DNA from 2 places in the Enterococcus sp. AMC1252 genome. Region 2 is predicted to be linked to the other one. Evidence: a T-box and tRNA genes for the amino acid it is inferred to sense, from the RefSeq annotation. Region 2 holds a T-box; the other holds one or more tRNA genes.
What was found. A T-box is a leader RNA that pairs with one kind of tRNA and senses whether it is charged. The one in region 2 lies ahead of tyrS (tyrosine--tRNA ligase), so its partner is inferred to be a tRNA-Tyr.
Positions count from the first base shown of each region.

Region 1: it has a tRNA-Tyr gene. The T-box ahead of tyrS (tyrosine--tRNA ligase) is inferred to sense a tRNA for this amino acid. The anticodon was not compared.

Region 1 is NZ_CM177097.1:2,288,627-2,298,635, forward strand. It holds gene AC4BB5_RS10810 (MFS transporter) at 1-519, opposite strand, end outside; gene AC4BB5_RS10815 (PadR family transcriptional regulator) at 645-1,181, shown strand; gene AC4BB5_RS10820 (bacterial Ig-like domain-containing protein) at 1,258-3,705, opposite strand; tRNA gene AC4BB5_RS10825 (tRNA-Leu) at 3,774-3,857, opposite strand; tRNA gene AC4BB5_RS10830 (tRNA-Cys) at 3,874-3,944, opposite strand; tRNA gene AC4BB5_RS10835 (tRNA-Gln) at 3,978-4,049, opposite strand; tRNA gene AC4BB5_RS10840 (tRNA-His) at 4,065-4,137, opposite strand; tRNA gene AC4BB5_RS10845 (tRNA-His) at 4,167-4,239, opposite strand; tRNA gene AC4BB5_RS10850 (tRNA-Trp) at 4,252-4,322, opposite strand; tRNA gene AC4BB5_RS10855 (tRNA-Tyr) at 4,332-4,412, opposite strand; tRNA gene AC4BB5_RS10860 (tRNA-Phe) at 4,416-4,488, opposite strand; tRNA gene AC4BB5_RS10865 (tRNA-Asp) at 4,507-4,580, opposite strand; tRNA gene AC4BB5_RS10870 (tRNA-Val) at 4,590-4,662, opposite strand; tRNA gene AC4BB5_RS10875 (tRNA-Glu) at 4,675-4,746, opposite strand; tRNA gene AC4BB5_RS10880 (tRNA-Ser) at 4,767-4,855, opposite strand; tRNA gene AC4BB5_RS10885 (tRNA-Asn) at 4,903-4,976, opposite strand; rRNA gene rrf (5S ribosomal RNA) at 4,984-5,099, opposite strand; rRNA gene AC4BB5_RS10895 (23S ribosomal RNA) at 5,197-8,108, opposite strand; tRNA gene AC4BB5_RS10900 (tRNA-Ala) at 8,289-8,361, opposite strand; rRNA gene AC4BB5_RS10905 (16S ribosomal RNA) at 8,445-10,005, opposite strand.
Region 2 is NZ_CM177097.1:2,569,260-2,579,268, forward strand. It holds gene nhaC (Na+/H+ antiporter NhaC) at 1-608, opposite strand, end outside; gene tdc (tyrosine decarboxylase) at 750-2,603, opposite strand; gene tyrP (tyrosine-tyramine antiporter) at 2,655-4,061, opposite strand; T-box leader at 4,445-4,647, shown strand; gene tyrS (tyrosine--tRNA ligase) at 4,700-5,968, shown strand; gene AC4BB5_RS12180 (YerC/YecD family TrpR-related protein) at 6,263-6,577, shown strand; gene lpdA (dihydrolipoyl dehydrogenase) at 6,685-8,091, opposite strand; gene AC4BB5_RS12190 (dihydrolipoyllysine-residue acetyltransferase) at 8,099-9,730, opposite strand; gene AC4BB5_RS12195 (alpha-ketoacid dehydrogenase subunit beta) at 9,869-10,009, opposite strand, start outside.

The DNA.
Region 1 (10,009 bases), 280 kb from region 2:
CATACGCCAAGACATACTTCCTAATACACCGCCTAGCAACGGACCAATAGCCATTCCTAGACCCATTGATGCTTCATACATAATAATTGCTTTCTCCGTTTGACCTGCTAATACTCCTACAATAGCTGATAAAGCAGTTGAGATAAATAAAGCATTTCCTAAACCCCAACCTGCACGTAAGTAAATCAGACCTTCAATTGTTTCAGAAAAACCTGCTAAACACGAAAATCCAATAATAATAATAAGTCCAAAAATCAATGTTTTCTTTGCACCAATCCGACTAGAAATAAAACCAGTAAATAACATCATAACACCGGTCACTAACATATAGCTTGTAAACAATAACGTTGTTTGAGCTGGCGTTGCATTTAATTGACGAGCAATTGTCTTTAATATAGGATCAACTAAACCAATTCCCATAAATGCAATCATACATGTAAATGCGACTGCGTAAGCAGACCGAAGACCTGCCTTATTCACAATCTCCTCTTGTTCTTCTAAAATCTCTGTTTCTTCCATTCGATTCCCTTCTTTCTATAAAAAGATACTACAAAAAAATAAACATGTCAATATTTACATGTTTATAAGAACATATATTTTTGTGGTATAATAAAGAAAAATGAAGAAAAGGAGACTAGCTTCAAATGAATACTCTTAGTTATATTTTACTTTGTATGTTAGTTAGAAAACCTTGTACGGGTTATGAATTAAAGCAATACCTAACTCTTTTCTGGGAAGCACATCACAGTCAAATTTACACGTCTCTAGCGAAACTTTTAAAAGAAGGATATGTATCAGTAGAAAATGATGATACCCATTCTCAAAAAAAAATCTACCATCTAACAAAAAAGGGGGAAGAAATCGTTAACGTCTGGATTCAAGAAGAAACCAAAGAGCCCTCTCAAAAAGATGAGTTTCTAGCAAAAATATACGTAGCTTCTATCTTAGACAAAAATACCGTCAAAGGACTGCTCTTTGAAAGAAAGCAGCACCAATTAAAAATCCTAAAACAAAACCAAGAAAAGCAAAAACAAATCGAATTGTTAAGCGATCCTGTTGAACAGAAAAAAAATTTTGGGCGTTTCCTTGTTATCCAAAGAAGAATACGTATCTGCGAAGAAGAACTGCGTTGGTGTCAGTGGGCGGAAGAACAGATTGAACAATTATTTCAGTCAATCTAGAAACTTGATCCTATTTATATACTAAAAGGAGGAAAAACATTTCAGTGTCTTTCCTCCTTTTTCATCTTTTTGTTGTCTATAGAACATCTTTTCGTAAATTTAACAGGATAACTGATAACATAGAAATAAATAACCCAAATATCACAAGAAACAGATGATTTTGTTCGCCTGTCTTAGGAAACAAACGATTAGTAATCTTTTTGGTAGTATTTTGATTTTTCAGATTGATTTCATCTTTATTTGCGTAGTTATCTTTATCACCATTAATTTCTTTGTTATTTTCTTCGACAAACACAACAACGGTCAAAACCACGGTGTCATAAGCATATGTTATTTCATATCTTCCTGCTTTTGAAGTATCGACATTCCCAATTACGGTAATATCTTTGAAGCTTATTTGACCCCCATCTTTATCAGTTGCCCCTTTGAAATTGTCTTCAGCTTTCCAACGGTCACCAACTTTAATAGTTGAGTCATTTGCCTGAATACTTAGTTGATTCTCTTTTACAGTCACAGCTATCTTACTTTTAGCTTGACCATTCGTATAATCAACACTATATATTCCTGGAGTTTTCGTATCCACAACGCCAGTTAACATAGCGTCATTATACGACAATTCATTCCCATCCTTATCAGTCGCTGATACAAAATTATCATGACCTTTCCAGTCATCTCCTACATAAATAATGGAATCATTTGCATTGATACTTTCTTTATTTTCTTTTACAATCACTTCAATTGTTTTAGATGATCTTCCGTTTGTATAGGTCACATGATAGATTCCCGGAATGCTTGTATTCACAATATCTGCTGTCATGCTTGTATTAAATTCTATACTTTGCCCATCTCTATTAGTAGCTGAAAGGAAATTATCTTCTGATTTCCATGTATCGTCAACATAAATCATTGAATCTTTCGCATCAAGCGTTTCTAGGTTCTCTTTTACAATTACTATAATTGTTTTTGACATAGTACCATTTCTATAGGTGACTTCATAGCTTCCTGGAATATCAGTATTTACACTATCCGTAGTCATAGATGAGGAGAACGGAAGTATATTACCATCTTCATCAGCAGCTGAAATAAAATTATCGATTGGATCCCAAGTATCTCCCTCATAAATTATAGAGTCTCTAACTTCTAGCGTTGGTTGTTTTTCAGCCCAATAATAATTTCCATTCATTGTTAAGCCATCGTACTGCTCTGCTAACTCATCTGAAGTATATGCCTCTCCTTTATGATCCCTTTGCCATTTACCATAATAAGGTAAAGAATTACTTGGAGCTGGCAGTGTTACTTCATCTTTAAATTGAAAGTTTTCACCTAGATTAATATGCTTAAGTTCGTTCATTCTTGCAAACATCTCATACATATAAACAACTCGGCTCGTATCAAAACTAGAAATATCAAGACTATTGATTTTACTATTGCTAAACATATTATTTATATTCGTTACGTTTCCTGTATCAAAATTCGATAAATCTAAGCGACTCATTTGAGTTTCGCTAAACATATCACTCATGCTTTTTACCAGGCTAGTATTAAAATTAGATACATCTAAATCATTTATCGCACTCCAACTAAACATATCACTCATATTTCTTACTTTTTCTGTGTTAAAATTAGATAAATCGAGACTATCCAAGGTAAGATTACTAAACATCCCGCTCATATCATCCACATTACTTGTATTAAAATGAGTGATATCTAGATGTTTTATTCCGCTTCCATAAAACATCCCACTCATATCTTCTACACTACTTGTATCAAAACTTGATAAGTCCAAGCTTCCAATATTTTGGGTATTTAAAAACATACTTCTCATATATACTACATTACTTGTATCAAAACTTGATACATTTAAGTCTACTAAACTACTCATGTAGGTAAACATAAAACCCATGTCAGTTACTTTGCTTGTATTAAAATTCGATAAATCCAAACTTTTTAAACTAGATAAATTGGAAAACATATCTCTCATTAATGTAACAGCACTCGTATCAAGCTCACTTAAATTTTCGAATTCGGTAACACGATCCAAATTTGAAAATAAATGGGAAGAATTGCTGCTAGCTTTTACAGGACCATCAAAAACTACTTTATTAATTTGATTTCTGTACAAAAACCAAGGCGAACTATTTTTAGTATTTATAAATTCACCACTACCAATATGTAACACTCCAGTATTATCAATTTGCCATTTACTCGTACCAAACAAGCCTGTAGCTATGATTACTCTCAAGTTTTGTTCATTATTTTCTTGTTTTGTTCCATCCGATAATTCTATCTCACTTTCATTTTCTAAATTATCCATTTCAGGTTTTTCCTGAGATGTAGTAATTTCAGTGTTTTTGTCATCATTTTCGATGGTGCTCTCTGGCTCATTTTCTACCACGACTTCTGTATTTTTTTCTATCGGCTCATCTAATTTATAATCATCTATTATCGTTTCTGCATTCACAAATACTGGACAAGTATAACTTATTAGTAAAATAAATAAGCAATAAATTTTTATTTTTTTCATAATAACCTCTTCTACTAATATACTAAAAAAAAATATATCAACGTTTGAAAACGTTGATATATTACTTATACCGGCGGCCGGGGTCGAACCGGCACGCCCTCGCGGGCACTGGATTTTGAGTCCAGCGCGTCTGCCAATTCCGCCACGCCGGCATTAAATAGATTTGTAAGGCGGTAACCGGATTTGAACCGGTGATGAAGGTTTTGCAGACCTCTGCCTTACCACTTGGCTATACCGCCATATTCTAAATAAATAATCTCTATAAGAGAAAACTGGGGTAGCTGGATTCGAACCAACGCATGACAGGATCAAAACCTGTTGCCTTACCGCTTGGCTATACCCCAAAAATTAAAGCTAAGGGCGACTGATGGGAATCGAACCCACGCGTGGCGGAACCACAATCCGCTGTGTTAACCACTTCACCACAATCGCCATAAAACAAATAATAAATTAATACTAAGGGCGACTGATGGGGATCGAACCCACGCATGGCGGAACCACAATCCGCTGTGTTAACCACTTCACCACAATCGCCATAAATATTAACAGGGATAGTAGGAATCGAACCCACAATGACGGTTTTGGAGACCGTAGTTATACCGTTTAACTATATCCCTACTATGTAATGGAGGAAAGTGGATTCGAACCACTGAACCCTAAGGAACGGATTTACAGTCCGTCGCGTTTAGCCACTTCGCTATTCCTCCAAATGGCGCAAGACAGAATCGAACTGCCGACACACGGAGCTTCAATCCGTTGCTCTACCAACTGAGCTACTGCGCCAAATAAATATGATACTAACGGTCTGGACGGGACTCGAACCCGCGACCTCCTGCGTGACAGGCAGGCATTCTAACCAGCTGAACTACCAAACCGTAATTTAATGGAGGTTGACGGGATCGAACCGCCGACCCCCTGCTTGTAAGGCAGGTGCTCTCCCAGCTGAGCTAAACCTCCAAAAAATATAAATGACCCGTACGGGAATCGAACCCGTGATACCGCCGTGAAAGGGCGGTGTCTTAACCGCTTGACCAACGGGCCAATAAAATAAAAACTTAATACGGAGAGTAAGGGATTCGAACCCTTGAGACAGTGTTTACCGTCTACATGATTTCCAATCATGCTCCTTCGGCCTCTCGGACAACTCTCCAGAGTTAAAAGAAGCAAAATATTACTCATAAATCCTATATTAAGGAACTCCGGCAGTAGGACTCGAACCTACGACATCATGATTAACAGTCATGCGCTACTACCAACTGAGCTATGCCGGAATAATCAGCGTGGCGACGTCCTACTCTCACAAAGGGAAACCCTTCACTACAATCGGCGCTAAGAAGCTTAACTTCTGTGTTCGGCATGGGAACAGGTGTATCCTTCTCGCTATCGCCACCACACTGGGTGTTGTTGCTATTCAATTGAGTGATTATTCACTCAAAACTGGATTGAAGTAAGGTAATCAAACAGTCCGAAAAACTTTTTTATTTCGTTTCTTTGGTTAAGTCCTCGACCGATTAGTATTGGTCCGCTCCGTACATCACTGCACTTCCACTTCCAACCTATCTACCTCATCATCTCTGAGGGGTCTTACTTTCTTAAAGAAATGGGAAATCTCATCTTGAGGTGGGCTTCACACTTAGATGCTTTCAGCGTTTATCCCTTCCCTACATAGCTACCCAGCAATGCCCTTGGCAGAACAACTGGTACACCAGCGGTAAGTCCATCCCGGTCCTCTCGTACTAAGGACAGCTCCTCTCAAATTTCCAACGCCCGCGACGGATAGGGACCGAACTGTCTCACGACGTTCTGAACCCAGCTCGCGTGCCGCTTTAATGGGCGAACAGCCCAACCCTTGGGACCGACTACAGCCCCAGGATGCGACGAGCCGACATCGAGGTGCCAAACCTCCCCGTCGATGTGGACTCTTGGGGGAGATAAGCCTGTTATCCCCAGGGTAGCTTTTATCCGTTGAGCGATGGCCCTTCCATGCGGAACCACCGGATCACTAAGCCCGACTTTCGTCCCTGCTCGACTTGTAAGTCTCGCAGTCAAGCTCCCTTCTGCCTTTACACTCTGCGAATGATTTCCAACCATTCTGAGGGAACCTTTGGGCGCCTCCGTTACTCTTTAGGAGGCGACCGCCCCAGTCAAACTGCCCACCTGACACTGTCTCCCACCACGATAAGTGGTGCGGGTTAGAGGGTTCATAACACAAGGGTAGTATCCCACCAGCGCCTCCACCGAAACTAGCGTTCCGGGTTCATCGGCTCCTACCTATCCTGTACATGTGGTACAAACACTCAATATCAAGCTACAGTAAAGCTCCATGGGGTCTTTCCGTCCTGTCGCGGGTAACCTGCATCTTCACAGGTACTAAAATTTCACCGAGTCTCTCGTTGAGACAGTGCCCAAATCGTTACGCCTTTCGTGCGGGTCGGAACTTACCCGACAAGGAATTTCGCTACCTTAGGACCGTTATAGTTACGGCCGCCGTTTACTGGGGCTTCAATTCTGAGCTTCGCCGAAGCTAACCCATCCTCTTAACCTTCCAGCACCGGGCAGGCGTCAGCCCCTATACTTCATCTTTCGATTTTGCAGAGACCTGTGTTTTTGATAAACAGTCGCTTGGGCCTATTCACTGCGGCTGACCGAAGTCAGCACCCCTTCTCCCGAAGTTACGGGGTCATTTTGCCGAGTTCCTTAACGAGAGTTCGCTCGCTCACCTTAGGATACTCTCCTCGACTACCTGTGTCGGTTTACGGTACGGGCAGTTGTTTTCTCACTAGAAGCTTTTCTTGACAGTGTGACATCAGGAACTTCGGTACTATTATTTCCCTCCCCATCACAGCTTGTCCGTATAGAGTAAAGCATTTGACTCTACTCAAGACTTACTGCTTGGACATGCACTTCCAGTCGCATGCATTCCTTAGCCTCCTGCGTCCCTCCATTGCTCAAACAAAAACAACTGGTACAGGAATATCAACCTGTTGTCCATCGCCTACGCCTATCGGCCTCGGCTTAGGTCCCGACTAACCCTGGGCGGACGAGCCTTCCCCAGGAAACCTTAGTCATACGGTGGACGGGATTCTCACCCGTCTTTCGCTACTCATACCGGCATTCTCACTTCTAAGCGCTCCAGCCGTCCTCACGATCGACCTTCAACGCCCTTAGAACGCTCTCCTACCATCACACCAGAGGTGTGATCCACAGCTTCGGTAATATGTTTAGCCCCGGTACATTTTCGGCGCAGGGTCACTCGACTAGTGAGCTATTACGCACTCTTTAAATGATGGCTGCTTCTGAGCCAACATCCTAGTTGTCTGTGCAACCCCACATCCTTTTCCACTTAACATATATTTTGGGACCTTAGCTGGTGGTCTGGGCTGTTTCCCTTTCGACTACGGATCTTATCACTCGCAGTCTGACTGCCGAATATGAATGAATGGCATTCGGAGTTTATCTGAATTCGGTAACCCGAGATGGGCCCCTAGTCCAAACAGTGCTCTACCTCCATCATTCTTAACTTCGACGCTAGCCCTAAAGCTATTTCGGAGAGAACCAGCTATCTCCAAGTTCGTTTGGAATTTCTCCGCTACCCACAGCTCATCCCCGCACTTTTCAACGTACGTGGGTTCGGTCCTCCAGTGCGTTTTACCACACCTTCAACCTGGCCATGGGTAGATCACATGGTTTCGGGTCTACGACTACATACTCATTCGCCCTATTCAGACTCGCTTTCGCTGCGGCTCCGGCTCTTCACCTTAACCTCGCATGCAATCGTAACTCGCCGGTTCATTCTACAAAAGGCACGCCATTACCCATTAACGGGCTTTGACTTGTTGTAGGCACACGGTTTCAGGATCTATTTCACTCCCCTTCCGGGGTGCTTTTCACCTTTCCCTCACGGTACTGGTTCACTATCGGTCATTAGGGAGTATTTAGCCTTGCGGGATGGTCCCCGCGGATTCCGACGGAATTTCTCGTGTTCCGCCGTACTCAGGATCCTCCTAGGTGTTGCCAACATTTCGTCTACGGGGCTATTACCCACTTTGGCGAACCTTTCCAGGTTCTTCGACTATCTTGACAGACTACCACAACGGAGTCCTACAACCCCAACAAGCAAGCTTGTTGGTTTGGGCTCTTCCCGTTTCGCTCGCCGCTACTCAGGGAATCGAATTTTCTTTCTCTTCCTGCAGGTACTAAGATGTTTCAGTTCTCTGCGTCTACCTCTATCCAGCTATGTATTCACTGAATAGTAACATCCTATAAAAGATGTTGGGTTTCCCCATTCGGAAATCTCTGGATCATAGCTCACTTACAGCTCCCCAAAGCATATCGGTGTTAGTCCCGTCCTTCATCGGCTCCTAATGCCAAGGCATCCACCGTGCGCCCTTATTCACTTAACCTTATGACCTTACGGTCAGTTTGTTTGGTTCGTTTCTCTAGCGATAGAGGCGTCACCAATAAAATAAGCTTCGAACAGTTAATTAACTCTTCAACGCGGTGTTCTCGGTTTGTTTTGATTACTTTTTTTACTTCAATATCCAGTTTTCAATGAACAATAGTAGTAACCTAACGGTTACTAATGGAGCCTAGCGGGATCGAACCGCTGACCTCCTGCGTGCAAAGCAGGCGCTCTCCCAGCTGAGCTAAGGCCCCATGGTACTTATTTACTTGAGAGTAAACCTCTCAAAACTGAACAAAGTATCGACGAATGTGTAAGTTTCCGTAATATTCCTTAGAAAGGAGGTGATCCAGCCGCACCTTCCGATACGGCTACCTTGTTACGACTTCACCCCAATCATCTATCCCACCTTAGGCGGCTGGCTCCACAAGGGTTACCTCACCGACTTCGGGTGTTACAAACTTTCGTGGTGTGACGGGCGGTGTGTACAAGGCCCGGGAACGTATTCACCGCGGCGTGCTGATCCGCGATTACTAGCGATTCCGGCTTCATGTAGGCGAGTTGCAGCCTACAATCCGAACTGAGAGAAGCTTTAAGAGATTTGCATGACCTCGCGGCCTAGCGACTCGTTGTACTTCCCATTGTAGCACGTGTGTAGCCCAGGTCATAAGGGGCATGATGATTTGACGTCATCCCCACCTTCCTCCGGTTTGTCACCGGCAGTCTCGCTAGAGTGCCCAACTGAATGATGGCAACTAACAATAAGGGTTGCGCTCGTTGCGGGACTTAACCCAACATCTCACGACACGAGCTGACGACAACCATGCACCACCTGTCACTTTGCCCCCGAAGGGGAAGCTCTATCTCTAGAGTGGTCAAAGGATGTCAAGACCTGGTAAGGTTCTTCGCGTTGCTTCGAATTAAACCACATGCTCCACCGCTTGTGCGGGCCCCCGTCAATTCCTTTGAGTTTCAACCTTGCGGTCGTACTCCCCAGGCGGAGTGCTTAATGCGTTAGCTGCAGCACTGAAGGGCGGAAACCCTCCAACACTTAGCACTCATCGTTTACGGCGTGGACTACCAGGGTATCTAATCCTGTTTGCTCCCCACGCTTTCGAGCCTCAGCGTCAGTTACAGACCAGAGAGTCGCCTTCGCCACTGGTGTTCCTCCATATATCTACGCATTTCACCGCTACACATGGAATTCCACTCTCCTCTTCTGCACTCAAGTCTCCCAGTTTCCAATGACCCTCCCCGGTTGAGCCGGGGGCTTTCACATCAGACTTAAGAAACCGCCTGCGCTCGCTTTACGCCCAATAAATCCGGACAACGCTTGCCACCTACGTATTACCGCGGCTGCTGGCACGTAGTTAGCCGTGGCTTTCTGGTTAGATACCGTCAAGGTAAGAGCAGTTACTCTCCTACTTGTTCTTCTCTAACAACAGAGTTTTACGATCCGAAAACCTTCTTCACTCACGCGGCGTTGCTCGGTCAGACTTTCGTCCATTGCCGAAGATTCCCTACTGCTGCCTCCCGTAGGAGTCTGGGCCGTGTCTCAGTCCCAGTGTGGCCGATCACCCTCTCAGGTCGGCTATGCATCATGGCCTTGGTGAGCCGTTACCTCACCAACTAGCTAATGCACCGCGGGTCCATCCATCAGTGACACCCGAAAGCGTCTTTCAAATCAACACCATGCGGTGTCGACTGTTATGCGGTATTAGCACCTGTTTCCAAGTGTTATCCCCCTCTGATGGGTAGGTTACCCACGTGTTACTCACCCGTCCGCCACTCCTCTTTTCAAATGAGTGCAAGCACTCGGTAGAAAAGAAGCGTTCGACTTGCATGTATTAGGCACGCCGCCAGCGTTCGTCCTGAGCCAGGATCAAACTCTCATAATAAAAG
Region 2 (10,009 bases):
CCAAACGAAAGCAGCGCTGCTGGAATGGCTGTTTTATATGTATTTTTCAAATGGTCAAATAAATCGACTTCCGAAATTGCTGCAGCTAAATTCACTGTATCAGAAAGTGGTGAAATCGAGTTGCCTAAAAAAGCCCCCGAAACAATTGTACCTGTTGTCAATGCGGGATCGACTCCAATTAAACTACCCATTCCTAAAAAGGCAATCCCGATTGTTGAAATCGTGGTAAAAGAGCTACCAACAGCGCCACCGACAATACCGCAAACAATAAAAACGGTCGGAATAAAAAACTTCACTGATAAGAACGAAAAACCTAAAACCATAATTGTCGGAATCGTTCCTGAAGCGATCCAAACACTAATCAACGCACCTATTAAAATAAAAATCAGCATTGGAATAATACCAGAAGAAACACCATCGATCAGCGCATCCTGAATGAAATCCCAAGAAAACTTTTTATAGACCGCAAACAAAAGTAAATAACCAATCGCAATCAAGATCGCAACATGAGCAGGAATTCCAAAGCCAATAATACTTGTACCAATCATTGACAGCAACGTTATCAATAAGAAAACAGATTCATTAAAAGTCACTTGATATTGTTTCATACATTGTTCCTCACATTTTTTATAGAAAGTCGATGAACGTTTTGGTCATTTTCTTTCATTTATTTTTTATAGAAAAGCTGCAGCTATGACAAAGCGTTAGTACCGCTTTGTCATAACCACAGTAATCATTGTTACAGTTGTTTATTCAGCGTAGATCGCTTCTAATTTTTCTTGGATCGCTGTTTTGATTTTTTCTGCATATTCATCAAAAACTTCTTTGTCATTCATATATGGAGACATCCCTGCAGCACGTAAGATCGTTACTTTATCTGCACGTTCCCATTCAGCGCGAGAAAAACCTAGGCTGTTTACAAATTCAAATGGACTGTGTCCATATTCTTCAATAGCAAAATCCGTATGTGATGTAATGAATTCATTGTTATATAATCCGCCTTTTGCATAAGATGCATAATCGTAGAAATCATGATTTAATTTATTCATTTTCACAAGATCGGTATTGCCTTTTTCATTAAAGACATAATCCACCATATTGAAATCTGGTTTTGTTAATGCATGGATTTCGATTGTTTTGTCGCCTACTTTAAACTCTAACCCATCGATAAAGTGATAGAAATGATAAGCCCCTTCAATACTTGCACCCATTAATTTACCGTAACCCGTTACGTTCAATGGCAGTACTTTGTGAGCAGTCCAAACAGCAGCTGCAGTTGCTCCCGCTTTAGATCCTTCAAGAATGTAAGCACCTAATAGCGCTGGAATATCTGCTCCTTTTTCAAATACATAAGTTGCAAAATATGAAATCACATCACGCATGCGGATGTCTTTGATTACGACACCACCAGCAGAATAAGGAATATACCCCATTTTATGTGGATCGATCGTTACAGATTCAGCTTGTTCGATTGCTTTGAATGAGTCATAAACTTCTCTTGTCAACCAATCATTTTTTTCTTGGAAGATGTTATGTTTTGCATAAACTTCTTCAATTTTATCCCACTCGATAAATTGATCATTTTCATCTAAGAAGATTGAGCGTCCATAGCCGCCGTATGCTGCATCAACATGCACATAGAAGTAGATGCCTTCTTTAGCTAATTTATCTCGTAAAGCAATGATTTGATCAATACGGTCAACTTGCCCTTCTTCTGTTGACCCAACAACACCAACTACTCCAAGTGTAGGAATTCCTTGTGCTGCTAACTCACGAATTTGCACTTCTAATTTGTCAATATCCATGCGGTATTCGCTATTTACTTCACCAGCAATTACTTGATCTAAACCAATTCCGATAATGTCAGCCGCTTTTAACCATGAATAGTGTTTTGTTTGTGGTACGATCCATTTACCTAATTTGTCCAAGTTTTTACCACTACGCGCTGATTGCGCTTTGATCTCGTCAAAGTTATCTTGTACTTTATCTAAAATATCTAAAACTTCTGTTGTAGACATGTTCAACAATTCCCAGTCTGTTTTGCCTGCCACCATTTCCGGCACAACAGCTTGAATTGCAAATGGTAATGATTTCATATTGCGGGCATACCATAAACCTTCTAGGTTAGCAATCGAACCATCTGCTGCAATATGACCCCAACCATCTTCATACCCCATCAATGTAGCAAATTCTAAGCCGACCTCTTCTTCCATTTGTGATGTTGCTGGCGATGACTCATATGCTACGTTATTGCCGTTCCAAAGCATTGCAGTTGTATAGGCGATAATTGATGGCATCAATGTTTCAGCGTTCATATGCCCCCAGAAACGGCCTGCTGAGTGCCATGGAAGTGATTCTGTACGTAAACGAGAAGATAAAACATTGAAGACACTTCTCATATTGTCCGCTGTTTCTTGGAAACTTTCAGAGCTTCTATCTTGTGGCGTAATAACGGGTAAATCTTGTGGCATGTAGTTTTGTCTCCAGCCCACATGTTCATCGATCATTTTATTTAATAGCTCTTTGAATAAATCAACGTTCTCCCCTTTGTCACCTATAAATAATGCTTTTAAATTTGTATCATCAGTGTTGAAATTTTTCATGATATTTTCCTCCAATAGTTTCATAATTAATCATGCTGAAAATGTTGTTTCTTATTTATCTGTTTTCTTCCATTCTGGTTTCTTTTTCTTATAAATGATCAAGGCAATACCGATCATGATAACCGTTGCTGCCACTTGGAAAATGATATATGCCACATGTCCATTTTGGGGAACAGAGGTTGGTGGAATCAAGCTGACTAGAATCGTAACAACCACACTAACGATTGCTAAAACGGAGACAAACCACATCAAGCCATTGCCTTTACTTCCTAATCTAAATGGACGTTTCACAGTCGGCATACTATAACGTAACTTAATCGCTGAAAGTGAAATCAATAAATACACCACACAATAAAGAATCGTCGTTGTGATCGTGATGATTAAGAAGGCTGCACTAATATCAGGAACCACTACATATAAGAATGACACAAGTGATATAACGATTGCTTGGATCATAACGAAAACAATTGGAATTCCTTTTGCGTTACGTTTTTGGAAGAATGGTGGTAAGTTCCCTTCTTCTGCTACTTTGATCATTGATTTACTTGGACCTAAAACCCAAGCGCTCAATTGAACTAACACACCGACTAAAATCATCAATGAAATAATATTATTGAAAATCGCTGGAATCCCAAGATCTTGTGTCATGATCACAAACGGTTGTGTGATATTGGCAAGTTCCATTTTTCCAGCTGGTACACTATCTGCCACGCTTAAACCAGCTGCTAAGTTAAATACAACTAATAGTAAAACCGAAGCAATCACAGCGATTGGATAATTGCGTTTTGGGTTATCAATATTGTTTGCATGGACAGATGAAATTTCTACTCCAGCAAAAATGAAGATAATTCCTGTTAAAGTTGGTAAGCTACCAAGATCGCTAAAATCAGGTAATAACTTGCTTGCGTCAAAGTGACCTAAATAACTATCTTGATTGATCCCATGTTTTGCCATATACATCATTCCTAAAACAACTAAAGCCACAAAAGGAATATAAACACCGATCACAGCACCCCAATCACCTGCAATTTTTACCATGTCAAATTTCAAATTAAGCAACGTAATTCCCCAATAAGAAATCAGTATCATAATAAAAATAAATAGATTATTGTGTCCCAAATCTGGACGGTCGATTACATAACCTAGTAGCACACCTACAGTTGAAGCGACCATTACCATTCCGAAAAACATTTGCACCCATAATAACCATGAAGTAACAAAACCCCATTTTTCACCAAATGCATTACGTACCCATACTTGAGGTCCACCTTCTTCTGGCCAGCCAGTTGAAAGTTCGGCTGAAATCAAGGCAATTGGTAATGCAAAGCAGCAAGCTGCGATCAACATATAAAAAATTTGTGCCCATCCAGTTGACGCTAATGTTGGAACACTACGAACCGTTCCAAAAAAGGCCATGGTAATTCCGATTAATCCAAATAATGATAATTTCTTATTCATGTTTTTATTTGACCTCCTGATTAAATTTATTTTTTGTTTCCCACATGTGAAATCACTCCCAAAGTATAGGTACCTTTAAGCCTCAAGTCAAAAAGAGCAGAATTAAAAAAATAGCCCGTTATTTAACATTTATATACTCTATACAGCGCGTCAATGCTCCACTGCACTAAAGCGTTTGTGTGAAAAAAATAACATAAAACAGCTAATTGTAAAAAGGTCGTTCGTAATTGTTAGAAATTATACTTGCCACTTTCCACTTTCAAAAAACCTAGATTAAAGAGAAGTAGCTTTATATGAGAAAGACCTCATTTAAAAATAATAAAAGAAAAAAAGAAGTATTTGACAAGTCGGTTTATTTGTCGTAAAATTGCTACAAAATAACATATCAAACTTTAATAAAGCGAAGTAGCAAGAATGTCCCTATTTCAGAGAGTCAACATTTAGTGAGAGTTGGCATATACATTTTTTGTGAATTACACTTTTAGTTTCCTACCGTAAGTAGGCGTCTTTCTACGATACAGATTTGAGAGGTATATGATGTTTCATATACAATTTGGGTGGTAACACGGCGAAGTTCGTCCCATAGGCTAATAGCCTATGGGGCGTTTTTTATTTTATTTAGGAGAGGAAGAAGAGACATGACAAACATTATTGATGAATTAGAATGGCGTGGCGCCATTAACCAACAGACAGATAGCGAAGGTTTACGTGAATACGTTGAAACTGAGAGCATTTCACTATATTGCGGTGTTGACCCTACAGGAGATAGTATGCATATCGGGCATTTGATTCCTTTTATGATGCTAAAAAGATTCCAAGCGTTTGGACATCATCCATTTATTTTGATCGGTGGCGCAACTGGAACGATTGGCGATCCAAGTGGACGTACTACAGAACGTCAATTGCAAACAATGGAAACTGTTCAACATAACGTTGATTCTTTAACCAGACAAATGGAAAAATTATTCGCAGTGGATACTGATAATACATTAACCTTAGTCAACAACTACGACTGGACACACAATCTGACTCTTTTAGATTTCTTAAGAGACTACGGTAAATTCTTCAATATCAATACAATGCTTGCCAAAGATATCGTAGCAAGCCGTTTAGAAACAGGCATTTCGTTTACAGAATTTACGTACCAAATCTTACAATCAATGGACTTTTTACACTTATTCAAAAACAATAACGTTCGTATGCAAATCGGTGGTGCTGACCAATGGGGGAATATCACCGCTGGTCTAGACTTGATCCGCAAAAAAGAAGGTGCCGATGCAAAAGCCTTTGGTTTAACGATTCCATTGATGTTAAAAGCAGACGGAACAAAATTTGGTAAAACAGCAGGTGGTGCGGTTTGGTTAGATCCAGAAAAAACAACCCCTTACGAATTCTACCAATTCTGGGTAAACCAAGACGATCGTGACGTAATCAAATACTTGAAATTCTTTACCTTCTTAACAAAAGAAGAAATCGATGCCTTAGAAGTCAAAGTACAAACAGAGCCACATTTACGTGAAGCGCAACGTGTGTTAGCCGCAGAAATGACAAAATTTGTTCATAGCGAAGCTGATTTAAACGATGCTCTAGCAATCTCAGAAGCATTATTCTCAGGAAACGTAAAAAATCTAACTTCTAAACAAATTGAAGACGGGTTTAAAAATATGCCTACCGTTGAAACAAAAACACTTGATCAAAATCTTGTAGATTGGTTGATCGAACTTGGCATTGAACCATCTAAGCGTCAAGCTAGAGAAGATATCTCAAATGGAGCAATCTCAATCAATGGTGATCGTATTAAAGAATTAGACTTTGTCGTTACAGCAGAGCACAGTTTTGATGGGAAATTCATTATTGTTCGTAAAGGGAAGAAACAATACACTTTAGTGAAATTACTTTCTAAGTAAAAAATAATTAGTCTATTTTTAAAGGGTGAAGGAAAACTGAAAATCAGTTTTCCTTCACCCTTTTTCATTTACTTATTCAATTTACTGGACAAAATACAAAAAAGTTTTATAATAAAAAATGCTTGCTACGAAGTACACAGTGATTAAACAGAATGTTGCCACCATGTATTATCTAGCTTCGCGGGCTAGCTCTTCAGAAAAAAGATAAAATTTGATTGTGGCAAAGAACGCCACTCTCCTATTTTTCTGTCAGAGCTGGACGAGCCCGCTCAGCTTTTAAATTAGGAGGAGCTTATGAAAATCGACAAGATACAAGACGGCCACGGCGATGAGTTTTTCCGTTCTCTATTAGCTTTAGAAACATTGGAGGATTGCTATAATTACTTTGATGACTTAATGACACTTAAAGAATTAGATTCTATGATTCAGCGATTTGAAGTTGCAAAGCTATTACTACTAAATAAAACGTACAGTGATATCGCTGAAGCTACTGGCAGCAGTACTACAACGATTTCTAGAGTGAAACGCATTATTGATGAAGGAAATGGCGGATTGCTTGAAATGGTTCACAGAATCGATGAACAAGACGACAAAGAACTTCATCGCTAAAATATAGGCTAATATACCAGTAGACGAAAAAGACGTTTAAAATAGATACTAAAACAAAAGACCGAGCTTGGCCAGCTCGGTCTTTCTTTGTGTGACAAATATGCTATTTAAATATGAATTGGCAAACCTAAAGCCAACTCAGAAGCATCCATAGTAATTTCCCCTAAAGATGGGTGTGGATGGATCGTTAATGCGATATCTTCAGCATTCATGCCAGATTCAACCGCTAATGATAATTCAGAAATCATATCACTTGCGCCAACTCCGCCGATTTGTGCTCCGATAATTACATTGTCTTCGTTTGTTGTTACCAAACGTACGAATCCTTCAGTTTTACCTAAAGAAATAGCACGACCGTTACCAGCGAATGGGAATTTGTACGCAGTTGCTTCTAATCCCGCTTCTTTGGCTTCAGCAATTGTCATACCAACGCTTGCTAATTCTGGATCAGTGAAGGCTACAGCAGGCATTGCTTTGTAGTCAACTTCTACTTTCTTACCGGAAATTGCTTCTGAAGCAATTTTCGCTTCATAACTTGCTTTATGAGCAAGAGCAGCGCCTGGCACGATATCTCCAATAGCAAAAATGTTTGATACGTTTGTTCTACCTTGTTTGTCAACTTTAACTAAACCACGTTCGCCAACTTCAACACCTGCTTGTTCTAAACCAAGATCATCAGTGTTTGGACGACGTCCAACTGTTACCATTACATAGTCAGCAGTGACTGATTCTTCTTTGCCGTCTACTTCATATTTTACAGTTACGCTGTCGCCGTTGTCGATTGCTTCTTTAGCCATCGCTTTTGTCACAACTGTTACATTTTTCTTCTTAAAGTCATCTGTAACTAGTTTAACCATATCTTTTTCATATGTTGGTAAGATTGAAGGGCTACCTTCTAAAATTGTTACTTCAGAACCAAGGTTCGCATATGCGCCACCTAATTCTGCACCGATAACACCGCCACCGATGATAACAAATTTCTTAGGTACTTCTTTCAAGTTCAAACCACCAGTAGAATCTAAGACACGTCCGCCAAATTTAAATCCTGGAATTTCGATTGGGCGAGAACCAGTTGCTACGATTGCATTATTGAAAGAGTAAGTTTGAGCTGAATCTGGATGAATGACACGTAATGTGTTTTCATCAACAAAGAAAGCTTCTCCTTCAATAATTTCGATTTTATGTTTTTTAAGAAGGAAACCAACACCGCTTGTCAAAGTATTAACAACTTTATTGTCTTTCCATTCTTGTGTTTTTGTAAAGTCTAACTCAACACCTTTAGCTGTTACACCAAACATAGTTGAATCTAGTGATTCTTGATAGTGATGTCCTGCTGCGATCAATGCTTTAGAAGGAATACATCCAACATTTAAACATACACCGCCGATAAACTCACGTTCAATGATCGCAACTTTTTGACCCATTTCAGCAGCACGAATCGCTGCAACGTATCCTCCAGGGCCTGAACCAATTACGACTGTATCTAATTCAATGGCGAAATCTCCTACTACCATGTGATAATCATCCTTCCATTAATAATAATTCTGGATCAGCTAATAAACGCTTGATGTTGTTCATTGCTTTTTGAGCAGTTGCGCCATCAACGATACGGTGGTCAAAGCTCATTGAAAGTTTCATTACACGTCCAACAACGATTTCACCGTCTGCATTTACAACTGGTTGAGTAGCAATTGTACCTACACCTAAAATCGCAACTTCAGGGTAGTTAATAACTGGTGTAAACCAGCCGCCGCCAACTGAACCGATATTACTGATTGTGATAGAACCATCGCGCATATCCGCACCAGTTAATTTGCCTTCAATTGCAAGAGCTGCTTTTTCGTTGATTTCATCAGCGATAGCAAACATGCTCTTAGTGTTAGCATTTTTAACGTTTGGTACATATAAACCATGATCAGTATCAGTTGCGATACCAATGTTATAGTAGTTTTTATAAACGATTTCTTGTGCTGCGTCATCAATTGATGCATTCAAGATTGGGAATTTTTGAACTGTTGCAGTCAATGCTTTTACAACATATGGTAAGAATGTTAGTTTCGTACCGTTTGCAGCTGCAACATCTTTAAATTTCTTGCGGTGATCCCATAGTTTAGATACTTCAACTTCATCATGCAACGTAACGTGTGGTGCAGTATGTTTACTGTTAACCATCGCTTTCGCAATTGCTTTACGAGTTGGTGTCATTTTCTCACGTGTTTCAGCTTCACCTAAATCAGAAACAAATGGTTTAGCAGGAGCTTTTGGTGCAGCTGCTGTTTCAGTTGTTGCTGATGCTGCCGTAGTTTGTTCAGCTTGTGCTGGCACTGCTGCTTGTCCGCCACCTGAAATAAATGCTTCGATGTCCGCTTTTGTTACACGTCCGCCTTTTCCAGTTGGTGCAACTTGAGTAATATCTACGTCTTTTTCACGAGCAAATTGACGTACTGATGGCATAGCCAAGACGCGTTTGTTCGGATCAGCTGCTGCTACTACGCCTGTTGACGCTGAAGGAGCTGGTGCTGCTGGTGCTGGTGCACTTGCTACTGGTGCTGAACTTGGTGCAGAGTTATGTCCTGGCGCATCGATTTCGATCAATACATCCCCAACGTTTGCTACTGTACCTTCTGGTACTACGATGTTTTTAACTGTTCCTGTAACTGGTGAAGGAATTTCTTCAACAGATTTGTCGTTTTGAACTTCTAATAATGTATCATCTTCATTGATTGTATCGCCTGATTTAACAAACCATTTTACGATTTCGCCTTCTGCAATACCTTCACCGATATCTGGTAATTTAAATTGGAAAACGCCGCCACCATTATCAGCTGCTGGTGCTTCTTGAACAGCTGCTGGTTGTGCAGGAGTTTGTTCTTGAGCTGGAGCCGCTGCTGGTGCTGCATCATTTTCAGGATGTCCTGGTGCATCGATTTCGATCAATACATCCCCAACGTTTGCTACGGTGCCTTCTGGTACTACGATTGCTTTAACTGTTCCTGTAACTGGAGATGGAATCTCTTCTACAGATTTATCGTTTTGAACTTCTAATAATGTATCATCTTCATTGATTGTATCGCCAGCTTTTACAAACCATTTTACGATTTCGCCTTCTGCAATACCTTCACCAATATCTGGTAATTTAAACTGATAAGCCATTTTTTAGTCTTCCCTTTCTTTTATGTCTAACTTCACAAGATAACCTTGGCAACAATAAGTCCAAACTTTCTCATGATAACGAATCAGTGAAAGTTCAGCCTTATTGTTCAAGATTGAGTTATTCTGCTCGACTATTAATTAAAATTCTGCGATTTCTCTAGCTTTCGCTTCGATATCTTTAGCATTTGGCAACCAAATGTTTTCTGCTTGTCCAAATGGGAAGATTGTATCTGGAGCAGATACACGGCCAATTGGCGCTTCTAATGATAATACTGCACG